Regions from separate parts of the Rahnella inusitata genome, predicted to be linked through region 1. Evidence: predicted binding sites of a transcription regulator. Region 1 holds the regulator's gene; each other region holds the start of a gene.

Region 1 (3,678 bases):
TGTTATCACCGTGTCAGAGGTTCTCACTGTCGGGCGAAAGATAAAATGCGACATGCGTCACGTAATCAACTGAATAACAACGCATTATTTATAACAAGACTGACGCTATCAGCTTTACAGACACGCCATAAGATGCAATTTTTAGGCAGGTGATGCTTTTTACTGATAGGGCGTTTTGAATGATTAACGAGAGGACGTCATGCGCTATTTACCGAAACTTCAGCAACTGAAGGTTTTCCAGCAGGTTATCCGCAGCGGCAGTATTCGCGGCGCGGCGCGGGCGATGAATCAGTCGCAGCCAGCGGTCAGCAGAACGCTGCGCGAGCTGGAGCAAACGCTCGATACGCAGCTTATCGTGCGCGGCAATCAGGGGATGGCGCTGACCGAAACTGGCCGCGCTTTCGCCCAGCGGATGCAGTTCATCCTCGAAGAACTGGAGCGCGCCGCTGAAGAAATCCAGCAGATTAATCAGTATTCGCAAGGCTCGGTGGCGATCGGGTTTTCGTCGCTGCTGGCGCTGACGGTATTTCCGGCGCTGAACGGGGAATTCAAAACCCAGTTTCCGCAGTCAAAGTTGTTGATCAAAGAAGGTCAGCTGTCGGTGCTGCTGCCCGCGCTGCGCGAAGGAAAACTGGATTTCGCCATCGGTACCGCCGGACCGGGATTTCCGCTGGAGGATCAGGTGCGTGAACCGCTGTTCACCGCCCCGTTCGGAATTATCGCCAGACGCGGGCATCCGCTGGCCAACGCCACACGGCTCGAAGAATTACAGGATGCGCGCTGGGTGTTGCCGGAAACGGATATGGGGTACTACCAGCAGCTACAACTGGCGGACGGGTTTTATCAGGCGGGAAGTGAAACACCGGTGCGCACCGACTCGGTGGTGTGCGGGCTGAATATGGTGTTGCAGTCGGACTATCTGACCATCGTGGCGCGGGCGATGCGTGCGCCGTTCGGTTTGCAGGAGCAACTGTGTCTGCTCAATATCGACACCCTGCCACAGGCAGAATATTGCGTGCTCTATTCGCAAAAATCGCCGCTGACGTTTGCCGCGCGGCGATTTTTGGATTTACTGCGCAATCAGTGCCAGTCATATGACTGGACATGACTTATTCCGCTTCGATCACTTCAAAACTATGGGTAATCGTGGCCGCTTTGCCGAGCATCAGAGAAACAGAACAATATTTCTCGGCGGAGAGGCTGACGGCGCGCTCTACAATCTTATCGGTCAACGCTTTGCCGGTGACGATAAAATGCAGATTGATGTGCGTGAACAGACGCGGCGCTTCTTCGCGACGTTCTGACGTCAGTTTTACTTCACAATCGCGAACATCGTTACGGCCTTTTTGCAAAATCGACACCACGTCGATCGCGCTGCAGCCACCCGCTGACATCAGCAGCATTTCCATCGGGCTCGGGGCTTTATCGCCTGCATTGCCGTCCATCAAAACCTGATGCCCTGACGCTGATTCACCTAAAAACGTCAGACCTTCCACCCATTTTACGCGTGCGTGCATTTGCTTATCTCCCGGCGCTCTTAAGAATCAAATTTTCACCCCAGACTACCCTTTCACCTAAAAACTGGCAACGTAACCCGATCGCCATCATGCTGAAGCGAGACAACACAAGACAGCATTGCAAACCTGTGTTACAAACAAAGCCGAAACATACTTTCCAGCAAATTGCGGTGACGGTTTTCGCGGTTTAAGAACAGAACCCAAGGTGATAACGGCAATATACAGCCGGTTTCACTCCGACATCCGCTTGCAGCATTTCTGGAGAGCTATATGCTGAAAGGGCGCATTAATATTCAGACGCCGTACAGGGAACTCTGAGCCCTGTAATTTGGGCAGCGATAATAACAGAGGATAATAGCAAATGGTTCTCGGCAAGCCACAAACAGACCCGACTCTTGAATGGTTCCTGTCTCACTGTCATATACATAAGTATCCTTCTAAAAGTACGCTGATTCACCAAGGTGAAAAAGCCGAAACGCTTTACTACATCGTGAAAGGGTCGGTTGCCGTCCTGATTAAAGATGAAGAAGGCAAAGAGATGATACTTTCCTACCTTAACCAAGGTGACTTCATCGGCGAGCTGGGACTCTTCGAAGAAGGTCAGGAACGCAGTGCCTGGGTACGTGCTAAAACTGCCTGTGAAGTGGCTGAAATTTCTTATAAAAAATTCCGCCAGCTGATTCAGGTTAACCCGGACATTCTGATGCGCCTCTCCGCGCAGATGGCAAACCGTCTGCAAATGACGTCTGAGAAAGTCGGTAACCTTGCTTTCCTCGACGTAACGGGCCGTATCGCTCAAACCTTGCTGAATCTGGCCAAACAGCCAGATGCAATGACCCACCCGGACGGGATGCAGATTAAAATCACCCGCCAGGAAATCGGTCAGATCGTCGGTTGCTCTCGTGAAACCGTCGGCCGCATTCTTAAAATGCTGGAAGATCAGAGCCTGATCTCCGCACACGGTAAAACGATTGTCGTCTACGGCACACGTTAATCCCTCAAAAATTGGCGCGGCAGCTTACTGTCGCGCCTTTTTTATGGGCTAAGCTTCCGCTATGACGCTGTGGAGAAGGCTGTTTTATCACCCCGAAGTGAATTACGCACTGCGCCAGACGCTGGTGTTATGTTTGCCGGTCGGCCTGTGCTGGCTGTTCGGGAATCTGCAAATGGGCTTGCTGTTCTCCCTCTGCCCTGCCTGCTGTAACGTCGCCGGTCTTGATACGCCGCACAAACGCTTCTTCAAACGTCTCTTCATTGGTGGTTCGCTGTTTGCGATCAGCAGTATCTTGCTGCAACTGATGATGGAAAACTGGCACATCCCGCTGCCGCTCATCATGCTCTCGCTGGCTTTGCTGCTCGGCGTCACCGGTGAAATCAGCCCGCTGCATGCGCGACTGTTGCCCGGCGCACTGGTGGCGACCATCTTTACCCTGAGCATGGTCGGCGTCAGGCCGATGTGGCAGGCTCCCGCGCTGTTCGCTGCAGGCACTGCCTGGTATGGCCTGTTCAACTGGGCGTGGTTTCGCATCTCCAAAGAGCAGCCGATGCGCGAAACTCTCAGCCAGCTCTATCTGCAACTGGCTGATTATTTCGAAGCCAAATACAGCCTGCTGACGCAGCATATCGATCCGGAAACCGCCTTACCGCCGCTGCTTAAGCGTCAGCAGCAGGTCATCGATCTTATTGCCCTGCTCTATCAGCAGTTGCACATGCTGCCGCAGCACGGCCATCATCATCACCACAAGCGACTGTTCCAGCGTTTTCAGGTGGCGCTGGATTTGCAGGAGCACATCACGGTCAGTCTGCATCAGCCGGAAGAAGTACAAAAACTGGTGGAAGAAAGCCATGCCGAAGCGGTGATCCGCCGCAATGCGCAGGTGATTTCCGCCCGGCTGCGCGTCATTGCCGACGACATTCTTTATCACCGGCTGTCCGCGCGTTTCACGATGGCCAACGAATTGGCGGCGCTGGAAAAAATCGCCGCACGCAATCCGGAAAATCCGGTCGGCCAGTTCTGCTATTACCATTTCAGCCGCATTGCACGCCTGCTGCGCACCCAGCGCCCGCTGTACCGCCGTGATCTGATGAACTCTCAGCCGCGTCTGCCTTTCTGGCTGGCGCTGAAAAGTTATCTGTCTTTCAAATCTATCGCCCTGCGCAA
Region 2 (3,678 bases), 1.9 Mb from region 1:
GCAGCATCCGGGATATGGTTCATGTCCATATCAATGCCTTTAAGCTCACCACGGGTGCATTCGATGTAATCATCCGCCCAGTGAATTTTTGCGCCCATTTTTTCCAGCACGTCCGCAAAACGGATATCACCCTGCATGCTGTTTTTACCAATACCGGTTACACGAACCGTTCCGCCCTTGATAGCGGCAGCGGCCAGGAAGTAGGACGCGGAGGAAGCATCGCCTTCCACCAGATAAGCGCCCGGCGAAACGTACTGCTGTTTACCGGTGATGCGGAACTGCTGGTACTGGTGATTTTCAACGTCAATACCAAAGGTCTTCATCAGATTCAGCGTAATGTCGATGTAAGGTTTGGAAACCAGATCGCCCTTAATCTGAATTGTGGTGTCATTTTCAGCCAGAGGAGCTGTCATCAGCAAAGCGGTCAGGAACTGGCTGGACACGCTGCCATCCACGCTGACATCGCCGCCGGTAAAACCACCGCGCAGGCGCAGCGGCGGATAATCTTCCTGCTCGAGATAATCGATTTGCGCGCCGCCCTGACGGAGGGCATCAACCAGATGGCCAATCGGACGCTCTTTCATACGCGGTTCGCCGGTAAGTACGACGTTCTGCTCCCCCAGACATAATGCTGCAGCCAGAGGGCGCATCGCAGTGCCCGCATTTCCGAGGAACAATTCCAGCCCTTTAGCATTGGAAAAAGCCGTGCCCAGACCGTCGATTTCACACTCAGTGCGGGAGGCAGACAGGCGGTGCGTAACACCGAGTTGCGTCAGCGCATTCAGCATATGGCGCACATCGTCGCTGTCGAGCAGGTTAGTCAGGCGGGTAGTGCCCTGTGCAAAAGCAGCCAGTAAAAGCGCACGGTTAGAAACACTCTTTGAGCCGGGTAAGTTGATGCTGCCGTTAACCAATGCAACGGGTTGTAATGTCAGGGATTCCACTCTTTCTCCAATTCTTCATTTCATAAAATGACCCCGGAGTGTAAACCGGGGTCATTTTTAAGGCTTCCTACAAAAGCATTGTGCCAGCCCGAAAGCCAGACCGCTTAGCCGTGGCGTTTTTCGAACTCCGCCATAAAGTCGGTCAGAGCCTTCACGCCTTCGAGAGGCATAGCATTATAAATAGATGCGCGCATACCGCCAGCCACACGGTGGCCTTTCAGTGCATGCAGGCCGGCTGCCTGCGCCTGCTCCAGGAATAAATTATCCAGAGAAGCATCCGCCATCTGGAATGGCACGTTCATCCAGGAACGGTTAGTCGCAGCGACCGGGTTACGGTAGAAACCGGTGCGGTCGATGGCGCCGTACAGTAATTCCGCCTTCGCCTGATTACGTTTTTCCATTTCACGCAGGCCGCCCTGCTCTTTCAGCCATTTGAAGACCATACCTGACAGATACCATGCAAACGTCGGCGGGGTGTTGAACATGGAATCGTTCTCGGCCAGCACGGTGTAATCAAGGATGGAAGGCAATTCAGTGCGTGCTTTACCCAGCAGATCTTCACGGACGATCACCAGCGTCAGGCCGGCAGGACCAATATTTTTCTGCGCGCCGGCGTAAATCACACCAAAGCGGCTGACATCGATCGGGCGGGACAGGATGCAGGAGGAGTAATCAGCAACCACAATTTTGTCACCGAAATCAGGCATTTCATCGATAGCCACGCCATCGATAGTCTCATTCGGGCAGTAATGGACATAGGCAGAATCTGCGCTCAGCTTCCATTCGCTCATGGGTAGAATGCCGCGCTTGCCGTCAATCGTGGTGGTGACGTCAATCACGTTTGGCGTACAGTATTTTAGGGCTTCTTTCACTGCGCTGTGCGCCCAGTAACCGCCATCGATGTAGTCCGCGGTCGATTTCTCACCCAGCAGATTCATCGGCACTGCGGCGAACTGCGCACGCGCGCCGCCATGGCAGAAGAGAACTTTATAGTTGGAGGGAATGTTCAGCAGGTCACGAATATCCTTTTCGGATTCCTCGGCCACCTGGATAAATTCCTTACTGCGGTGACTGATTTCCATCACCGAGGTACCCAGTCCGTGCCAGTTACAAAGTTCCTGTTCCGCACGACGCAATACTTCTGCCGGGATCATTGCCGGGCCTGCACTAAAATTATAAACCTGAGTCATTTCCCCTCACCACTTCTCTGAGACAGCCACATAGTAACCATTAATTTACCGGTTTTATCATCCGAGACAAGCAGTCTGCAACGGTTATTGATGACGACCTGATAATCAACGATGAGATCTGGGTCACAAGGTTCTTTCCTCCCTGGAAAGCTGATTTAACAGGATTATCTGTTCACGCGCGCACCGTGTTCAGCGCCCTGACCCACGTAAGATTCTGACAACGCGGACAGACCGCCTTTTCACCCACCTTGAGCTCTTTCACCAGGCTGCACTGATGGCAGGCGTACCACCCGCTGGTCATCATCAGTGTTTCAATATCAATATAATCCTCAGGCAACACCGGCAGACCGGGCTGGATATCCTCATCCAGACGGAAGTACACGCTCAGGCCGCCGTTGGTTTCCAGTATCGCCAGACGCACCTGTCCCAGATGCTCCACGCCTTTTTGTCGCAACTCCATGTAAAATTCACCTTTAGTGATGTTTTCCCGATCCATCGTTTCCCATTCGAACATGCCGTCGCGAATGATGATCAGCGGCTTTCCCTCCATCCAGTTCTGGAAATGGTGACTGCGCCCCATCAGCCAGGTGGAGAAACGGTAGAACAGCAGAATCGAGAAGAATACGGCAAAAACCGGCAAAAGCGGGACGTCATCATAAAAAGTCACATCACCCGCCGCCGATCCGAGCGTCAGGATAATCACGACTTCAAACAAAGAAAGCTGATTAACCCCGCGTCTCCCGGTCAGTTTCAGAAATAGGAAAACCACAACAAAGATGAAGAAACACCGAAAGGTGACTTCGCCAAGATATTCGAGCGGGAACTTATCCAGCGCCATACGCTTAACATCAAACGCCTGCATAGAGACCTCATGAGTGGAAAAACAGCCGCTTATCGAATGCCTTCTTACAGACAAGCTTAGCGCGTTACAACGCGATTACATTCTTAACACGAATACATGGAGGTGCGTCGCAAAACCCCGTATCATTGCGCGTTTTTAGCACGCTCAAAAGTGAACTCAATGACGCAAACTTTTATTCCTGGTAAAGACGCGGCGCTGGAAGACTCCATTTCCCGCTTCCAACAAAAACTCACCGATCTCGGTTTTAACATCGAAGAAGCTTCCTGGCTGAACCCGGTTCCGCACGTCTGGTCCGTGCATATCCGCGATCGCGACTGTCCGCTGTGTTTCACCAACGGTAAAGGTGCGAGCAAGAAAGCCGCTCTGGCGTCTGCGCTGGGTGAATATTTTGAGCGTCTGTCGACAAACTATTTCTTCGCTGATTTCTATCTGGGTAAAGAAATTGCCAATGGTGATTTCGTTCATTATCCGAACGAAAAATGGTTCCCGATTGCCGAAGATAACACGCTGCCGGAAGGCATTCTGGATGAGCGCCTGCATGAGTTTTACGATGCGGACAAAGAGCTGGTGGCGAGCGATCTTATCGATCTGCAATCGGGCAATCCCGATCGCGGGATCTGCGCCCTGCCGTTCACCCGCCAGTCTGATCTGCAAACTGTGTACATTCCGATGAACATCATCG
Region 3 (3,678 bases), 2.0 Mb from region 1:
GCCGGTGTGGAGGGCAACGCGCTGGGGCTCAGCGGCCCGTATCGCGCCTCGCAGCTGTGCGAAGTGATCCATCTGGAAGGGGCGGCAGCGCTGGCCACCTACGGCGACGATTTCTATGCCGGTAATCCGGCCGTGACCGTGAATCTGTACGGCAAAGGGCAGGCGTACTACGTGGCGTCGCGTAACGATCAGCAGTTCCATGCCGATTTCTTTACCGCGCTGGCGAAGGAGATGAAGTTGCCGCGCGCCATCAATACGCCGCTGCCGGAAGGTGTGACTGCCGCGCGCCGTACCGATGGTGAAAGCGAGTTTATCTTCCTGCAAAACTACAATGCTGACAGCCAGACCGTTGCCTTGCCGCAGGATTATCAGGATATCGTTCACGGCGGGAACCTGCCGCGCAAACTGACGTTACCGGCATTTGGCTGCCAGATCCTGACGCGTAAAATCACACAATAAGTTTTACTCCTGACGTGCCGTGGGGAATATTCCCTGCTGCACGTTTTTTCATTTCTGCAAGAGAGGATTAATCATGGTCAATATTAAAGACTTTATGCATGTGTTCTCGGCGAAGAATAAAAATCTGAAAGATGAAGTACCGCCGTCCACCGACGTCGCGTTATTAATTGAGGCGCTTGGCGGGCACGATAACATTATCAATGTCGATGCTTGTATTACCCGTCTGCGCGTGAAGGTCAAAGAGTTAAAGCGCGTTAACTCAGGCGCTATCCAGCAGACCGGCGCGATTGGTGTGGTCATTATCGGCCAGGAAGTGCATGCGATATTCGGCAAGCAGTCCGACAGCCTGAAGAAACTGATGACTGAAAAGTTTGGCTTACAGAGTAATTAAGCTTATTTAAATTTTAAGTTAAATTAAAAGCACACTGAAATAATAAAAAGGCAGCCAGATAATTTGGCTGCCTTTTTTATTTACTTTGACACTTTAGTAATAATAACGATGCTGCTGTGCGGGTACAAAAAACGTCACGATCCCCTACAAGAGAAAATGCGTTAAACCCTGAGCATTTATAACAATGAGGTTATTTCGTAATATCATCAGACACAGATTTATTTTAATACGGTATTTCAGGCATAACGTTTACTTCATGAACAAACAACTTACCACCAGGCTTCAACCTGAACCCCAAAGTTCCAGGTGTCGGATTTGGTGTGATCTTCAAACGTATCGCCATGCTCTGAGTCATTCAGATACGACGCAAATACGCGCAGTTCAGGACGGGACATAAACTCAGGACCTGCTGCCAGACCCATCGCCAGGGTGTATTTCTGGCCGCCCTGTTTGTAGTTAGAGCCGTTCTTGTAATCATCTTTCTGATAGAAAGTACCGACTTCACCGATGGTACGCACGTAATCTGTCCACTGATACTGCGCGCGGCCAACCAGCGAGACCAGTTCGGTAGTGTCGGTGTAAGCCGTGATGTTATCCGCGTGGCCGTAGGTCAGCACGTGGTTGAGGCTGAATTTGCTGGTGATCGGAATCAGACCGGTGATGATGCCGCGATAACCGGTGGCGTCATTGGTGTAGTTCCACATGTCATACCAGCCGCCGCCCTGGGAGATCATGTTCTGGGCCAGACCTTTGTCCGCGTACTGTAAAACCAGTTTGTTATAGCCGCCCCACATGTCCTGACTGATTTCGCCGGTCAGCATCACGCCATTATCCGCGTCATACAGGCCGCCGTACTCTTTCTGATCGTGCGTCAGGTTCGGCATGGCGTAGTCCGCACCGATTTCCATCCACGCGCCGTTCCACGGTTTGATTCCGGCATAACGTACGTCGATGTAGTTGATGTTAACGTCATTATCGCCGTCGACGCGGTAATCCACGTCATTGGCATCGCCACGGATCCACGCCACGGACAGCGCACCTTCGCCAAGCTTCAGGTTTTCCACCCCGGCCCCGGCACCGGAGATGTTCCAGTATTTGGTGTCGATGATGTGCAAGTCGTGGCGCTGGTAGTAGCGTTTCCCGCCCCAGATCACCGCATCTTTATCCCACGGCACCAGCCCTTTGATTTGCAGATTCAGCTGACGCAGGCCGAACTGCGCGTCGTCGTTAACGGTGCTTTCATCATCATTTGAGCCGTCGGAAACCATGCTGACCATGGAGTCGACATAAAAACTCACATCGTCCTTTTTGTAGACTTCACTGCCCAGTTCGACTTCACCGTAGGTGTCGTCTTCGTTGCCCAGACGACCGACTTTATTTTTTTGGAACTGTTCTAAGCTGCCACTGCCGGAAACACCCAGCCCTGAACGCAGATAGCCATGAAAATCAATATCATTTGCCACTGCAGGGCCTGCCGTGATGGCGAGGGAAACCGCCACAGCCAGAGTGCGTAAGTTGTGTTTCATTCTTTTTCCTTATGATTGTATGACGTTCACATTTACGGAATCTATAAGATACCCAGAAACAATAATGATCAATTTTACACATCCTGAATTGTGATTTAGATCCATAACTTGTGGTGTATAAATAAACGGGTAGTGATTTAAATCACAAGATTATGCAATGTTAACGTATAACTTATGCAGTGCCTGGCTCGCCAGATTGAACTTTTAGATGAGATCCCGTAGTTTGAGTCGATTGATGTGGGGGTAAGCTACGTTCACAGGTTCCAGGCAGGGAAAGAGAATGAAATCGAAAAGTTCGACATTAGAAGATGTTGCCCGCTACGCCGGCGTGTCTTATCAGACCGTTTCGCGGGTTTTGAACAAGTCCGCCAACGTCTCTGACGCCACCCGTCTGAAAGTCGAGCAGGCAATTGAAGTCCTGCGTTATGTACCTAACCGTCTGGCACAGCAACTGGTCGGCAAACAGAGTTTCACGTTGGGGCTGGTGACCACGTCGCTGGCACTGCACGCGCCTTCGCAGATAGCCGCCTCCGTCAAAAAATACGCGCATCAGGCCGGTTATCAGGTGCTGATTTCGATGATTGACGAAGACGTCAATCAAAGCATTCAGGACTCCATCAACGAGCTGAAATCCCAGCGGGTAGATCGCGTGATTATCAACATCCCGCTGGAAAGCGCCGAAGCGGAGCTTATCTACGAGAACAATCGCGATATTTTGTGCCTGTTCCTTGATGTCGACCCGACAAGCACGGTGTTTAACGTCTGCTTTAACCCGGCGGACGGTTCGCGCGCCAGCGTCGAATATCTGCTGGAGTTAGGTCACCGGGAGTTCGCACTGCTGGCCGGGCCGGAGGATTCGGTATCATCGCGCCTGCGCCTCAGGAGCTGGCAGGAGACGCTGACGGAGAAGGGGTTACAGCCGGTGACGGTTATCCATGGCGACTGGAGCGCGAAAAGTGGCTATTACAATGCGCTGCACATGCTGCGTGAGACGCCACAGTTTACCGCGATGCTGGTGGGGAATGACCAGATGGCGCTGGGCGTTATCAGTGCGCTGCATCAGCACAACGTCGCTATCCCGCAGCAGGTGTCGATCGTTGGCTACGATGACACCTATGACAGCGCGTTCTTCCATCCGGCGCTCACCACGGTGTCGCTGGATCTGGATTTGCAAAGCAAAGAGGCGGTTGAACGGCTGCTGGCCACGAAGAATGACGTTACGGTCTCCAAAGTCTTACCGGCAAAGCTGGTTGTGCGTAATTCCACCCGCGCGCCGGGTGGGCAGGACAAAGATCTGAACCA
Region 4 (3,678 bases), 1.1 Mb from region 1:
ATTGCGCTGGCCGTTGCCACCTGACCGCCGGGGAAATATCGCAGCACACTGAAAGTGCCCAGAGCGAACACGATATTGGAAGCCAGATGCGCGCTGAATACTAACGTCAGCCCGATACCCGGCCAGTTTGCGAACAGGGGTAACAGAAAGTAGCATCCGAGAAAAATACCAAGACATAACAACAATCGCCAGTTACTCCCAGAATAATGCCGGAGCTTGTCAGCGCTGAGCATTAGCGGGCCGCAAAGTTGTCCGAGACTGCGTGCAAAGAGCAGTGGCAGTGCCAAACCGGGCGCGGCGTCGGGTCGGATTTCCTGAGCCAGCGCCGGTAAAAGTGCCATTGCCGGAGAGCCTACGGCGGCGAGTGCCGGTAAAAGCAGAATGCTGCGCCGTTGCAAAGGCGATAAATTCTGCCAGCGCAGTTTTTCGTCCCCCGGTTGAGCATCATCTGGCTGATGCAAAGTTTTAAAAACGGCGGTAGTGCATAAAAGTAATCCGGCGGATGTTGCAAAACTCAGCGCATCTATTGCGAGCAAACTCAGGGGGGAAAGGACATCAAACAGCAAAACGCCTGCGCCGGTACCCAGCAAAACCTGTGAGGCAAAAATTAGCGTTTCCATTGCGGTGGCGGCGGGCAGTTCGTCAGGGCGTAATCCGCGTTTAAATATCAGCGTCAGAGCGGGATAACTCATTCCGTTAAATAACGCTTCTGCGGATTGCACGGCCAGTAATGCCGGAATGTTATGCGAAAGAAGACCGTACAGCGGCATGGCCAGCGCCAGCAGGCCGAGCACTTCGGTAAGGATAAGGATTTTCATTGGGGATATTTTCCGGCATAAGGTTTCCCCCCACAGACTGCCCAGAAAACCTGGGAGCATCGCCAGCATGTACGCCAGAGTCAGTGTCGCTGGTGAGGCGCTCCAGCGTAACAGTTGACCAAAAACGACCACCTGCGTCAGGCCATTTCCCAGAGACGACAAAATAAACGCACAGCCCAGCAGCCGCAGCCAGCGATGACTTCGCAATGCGCGTAAAAGCGCAATAAGTAACGTGTTCATGAAGAGAGATTCTCATCTTAAATAACAGAAACCCCGCATTGCACACAGGCAACAGGGAGAAAGAAAACTGTCAGTGATGAGGATCATTACATTGGGAAAGGGGCTTTTTTAGAAAGAGAAGACAAAAATGTAGCATAAACAGAAGAGGTTGCGAGAGTTTGTCGATGTTTTTCTAAACAGCAGACACGAAAAAGGCGGCAAATGCCGCCTCTTCTGCTTACTACTTTAAACTGCCAACCGGACTTATTTGTACAGCTCAGCAGTACCGTACAGATGGTTGTCACCGGAAGCACCAATAATGCGGTAAGAACTTGCACCGGCTTCACTGGCTTTTGCACTCAGTTTGTTCTGCAGGCTGGTCAGGCTGTTACCTGATGTTGCGCTGACGACACCAATCGCTTGCTGACCGGCTGGTGCGGACTGAACTTCTGTCGCGGCCAGAGTCGAGAATGAAGCGGTTGCCAGTGCAAGAGCGGCGAGAGTCATAGTGATATTTTTCATGATAATTTCCTCAATTCGTGTTTTGAAGCTTTGCCAGGCGTTGTCATCAACGTTCATTTAATGTGCAAAGCTGTCTTCTGTCCGATCAAACATTTAATTTATTAATTGATAAATTAAATGCTGTTTACCCTTGTTGCTACGTCCTGCCTGCTTATTTGTACAGCTCAGCAGTACCGTACAGATGGTTGTCACCGGAAGCACCGATGATGCGGTAAGAACTTGCACCGGCTTCACTGGCTTTTGCACTCAGTTTGTTCTGCAGGCTGGTCAGGCTGTTACCGGAGGTCGCGCTGACCACACCGATGGCTTGCTGACCGGCTGGTGCGGACTGAACTTCAGTCGCGGCCAGAGTCGAGAATGATGCGGTAGCAAGGGCGATTGCAGCGAATGTCATAGTGATGTTTTTCATGATTTCTTCCTTTTAATTCTGTTTATCAGCAGATGATTTTTAGGTCCGACGTTATTTGTTAACGTTCGATAATTAAATCTTAGACCTGGATCACATTCTGTGCAACTAATTTATTTACTAATCGTTAACTAATTGTGCGGAACATTTCGCTAACGTGTTCTTCATACTTATTTGTACAGCTCAGCCGTACCGTAAAGATGGTTTTCACCGGAAGCACCAATGATGCGGTATGAGCTTGCACCGGCTTCTGTTGCTTTAGCATTCAGTTTTGACTGCAAAGTGCTCAGGCTGCCGTTTGAAGAAGCACTGATGGTACCGACAACTTGCTGACCTGCCGGGGCGGACTGAACTTCAGTCGCGGCCAGAGTGGAGAAAGAAACGGTGGCGAGTGTCAGTGCTGCGATGGTCATTGCGATGGTTTTCATGATGTCTGTTCCTGTCGTTCATTTTTGTTTGGGGCGTCTGATGCAGAAGCCTCAGTTTTCGGGTGAACGTTTTTTATTAGTTAACGTTCGATAAGTAAATGTTAGAGGTTGGCGACGGTTTGTGCAAGATGTTTTTTTAATGAGCGTTAACTTATTGTGCTGTGACGTGAGTCACATGAAATGAGGAGTTTGTTTTGGTTCTGTTAATTTTGTGTTTTTAAAATGATTCGCTCTAACCAATAAAACATCGCTTATCCAATTTTGTGCTGAATGAATCATTAATGATCGCTAAGTTAATGATTGGCTCTGACTGGCGGGGATGTTAAAACTGGGGCATCTTCTTAAAGGAGAGAGAGAAGAGGGTGTGGCGTTAAAAGATAAGGCGACCAGAGCCGCCTTATCGTGATCCCTGCGCTGACATTCTTCCGTCAGGTAGCCGTCTTCCTTAGTAGTAAATGGAAGCGGGCTGATGACCAGAAGTTGAAGGTGCAGGCGGCTGAGTCGGAGACGTCGGGATACGGCCTTGTGAGACTTTTTTACTCACATAGGTACCGGGTTTACAGAAATTACTGTCCCCGGTCACATTGACCATCGCCACTTCCTGACTCAGTAAAGGCATCATGATAACCTGCTGTGCGGCAACATTGGCAACCGGGACAGCGGTTAACGCCAGAACTGCAAGAAGGATTTTAAGATTACTCATGATGTTACGTCCTGGGTTTGTACCGTGTAAAAACGCTTATAGCTTGTGCAGCTTTGCGGGTTTGAGTGATTTTCTTATCGCTCGATAATTAAATGATAATCTCCGCTGGACTTATGCGCAACTATTTTTAATAATGATCGTTAAGTTATTTTTGTCATGAAAATTTATAACGAAAAGTTTTAACAACCATAATCACAATGGTGATGGAAGGAGGGTGTATGAGCACTGAACAGACGGCTTTGGTCCGGAAAAGTCGCGGTCGCCCAAAACAGTTTGACCGTGGAACTGCTCTGAGCAAGGCCTTGAATTTATTCTGGCGCCACGGCTATGAGGCCACGTCATTAGCGGATTTGGTCGAAGCCACAGGTGCCAAGGCTCCCACGCTGTATGCTGAATTTGGCAACAAAGAAGGGTTATTTCGCGCAGCCGTTGAACATTATCTGACTAACTTTTACGAAAAGAGCTCATGTTTATTGAGCAAAACAGATTTGTCCGTCGAGGAAACCATCGGTCAGTATCTGCGCGCTATCGCAGAACTGTTTACTGACTGCGATACCCCGAGCGGTTGCTTTATGATCAGCG

Evidence for each region. Region 1 encodes CRP, which controls carbon source genes, mostly activating them, when cyclic AMP is high. Its sites were predicted from a motif close to ATGTGANNNNNNTCACAT; they were not measured.
Region 2: the regulator CRP is predicted to act here: its motif matches at 2,246-2,263, upstream of serC (3-phosphoserine/phosphohydroxythreonine transaminase).
Region 3: the regulator CRP is predicted to act here: its motif matches at 2,507-2,524, upstream of I2123_RS16080 (maltoporin).
Region 4: the regulator CRP is predicted to act here: its motif matches at 2,553-2,570, upstream of bhsA (multiple stress resistance protein BhsA).

What each region holds. Positions count from the first base shown of each region.
Region 1 is NZ_CP065024.1:731,109-734,786, reverse strand. It holds gene I2123_RS03305 (LysR substrate-binding domain-containing protein) at 200-1,108, shown strand; gene I2123_RS03300 (OsmC family protein) at 1,110-1,517, opposite strand; gene crp (cAMP-activated global transcriptional regulator CRP) at 1,879-2,511, shown strand; gene I2123_RS03290 (YccS/YhfK family putative transporter) at 2,579-3,678, shown strand, end outside.
Region 2 is NZ_CP065024.1:3,502,056-3,505,733, forward strand. It holds gene aroA (3-phosphoshikimate 1-carboxyvinyltransferase) at 1-944, opposite strand, end outside; gene serC (3-phosphoserine/phosphohydroxythreonine transaminase) at 1,049-2,134, opposite strand; gene I2123_RS16520 (DUF421 domain-containing protein) at 2,307-2,996, opposite strand; gene ycaO (30S ribosomal protein S12 methylthiotransferase accessory factor YcaO) at 3,156-3,678, shown strand, end outside.
Region 3 is NZ_CP065024.1:3,401,524-3,405,201, reverse strand. It holds gene I2123_RS16090 (beta-galactosidase) at 1-459, shown strand, start outside; gene I2123_RS16085 (PTS sugar transporter subunit IIB) at 533-850, shown strand; gene I2123_RS16080 (maltoporin) at 1,120-2,376, opposite strand; gene I2123_RS16075 (LacI family DNA-binding transcriptional regulator) at 2,657-3,678, shown strand, end outside.
Region 4 is NZ_CP065024.1:1,872,159-1,875,836, forward strand. It holds gene I2123_RS08725 (MFS transporter) at 1-1,058, opposite strand, end outside; gene bhsA (multiple stress resistance protein BhsA) at 1,302-1,559, opposite strand; gene bhsA (multiple stress resistance protein BhsA) at 1,711-1,968, opposite strand; gene bhsA (multiple stress resistance protein BhsA) at 2,136-2,393, opposite strand; gene I2123_RS08745 (hypothetical protein) at 2,839-3,096, opposite strand; gene I2123_RS08750 (TetR/AcrR family transcriptional regulator) at 3,315-3,678, shown strand, end outside.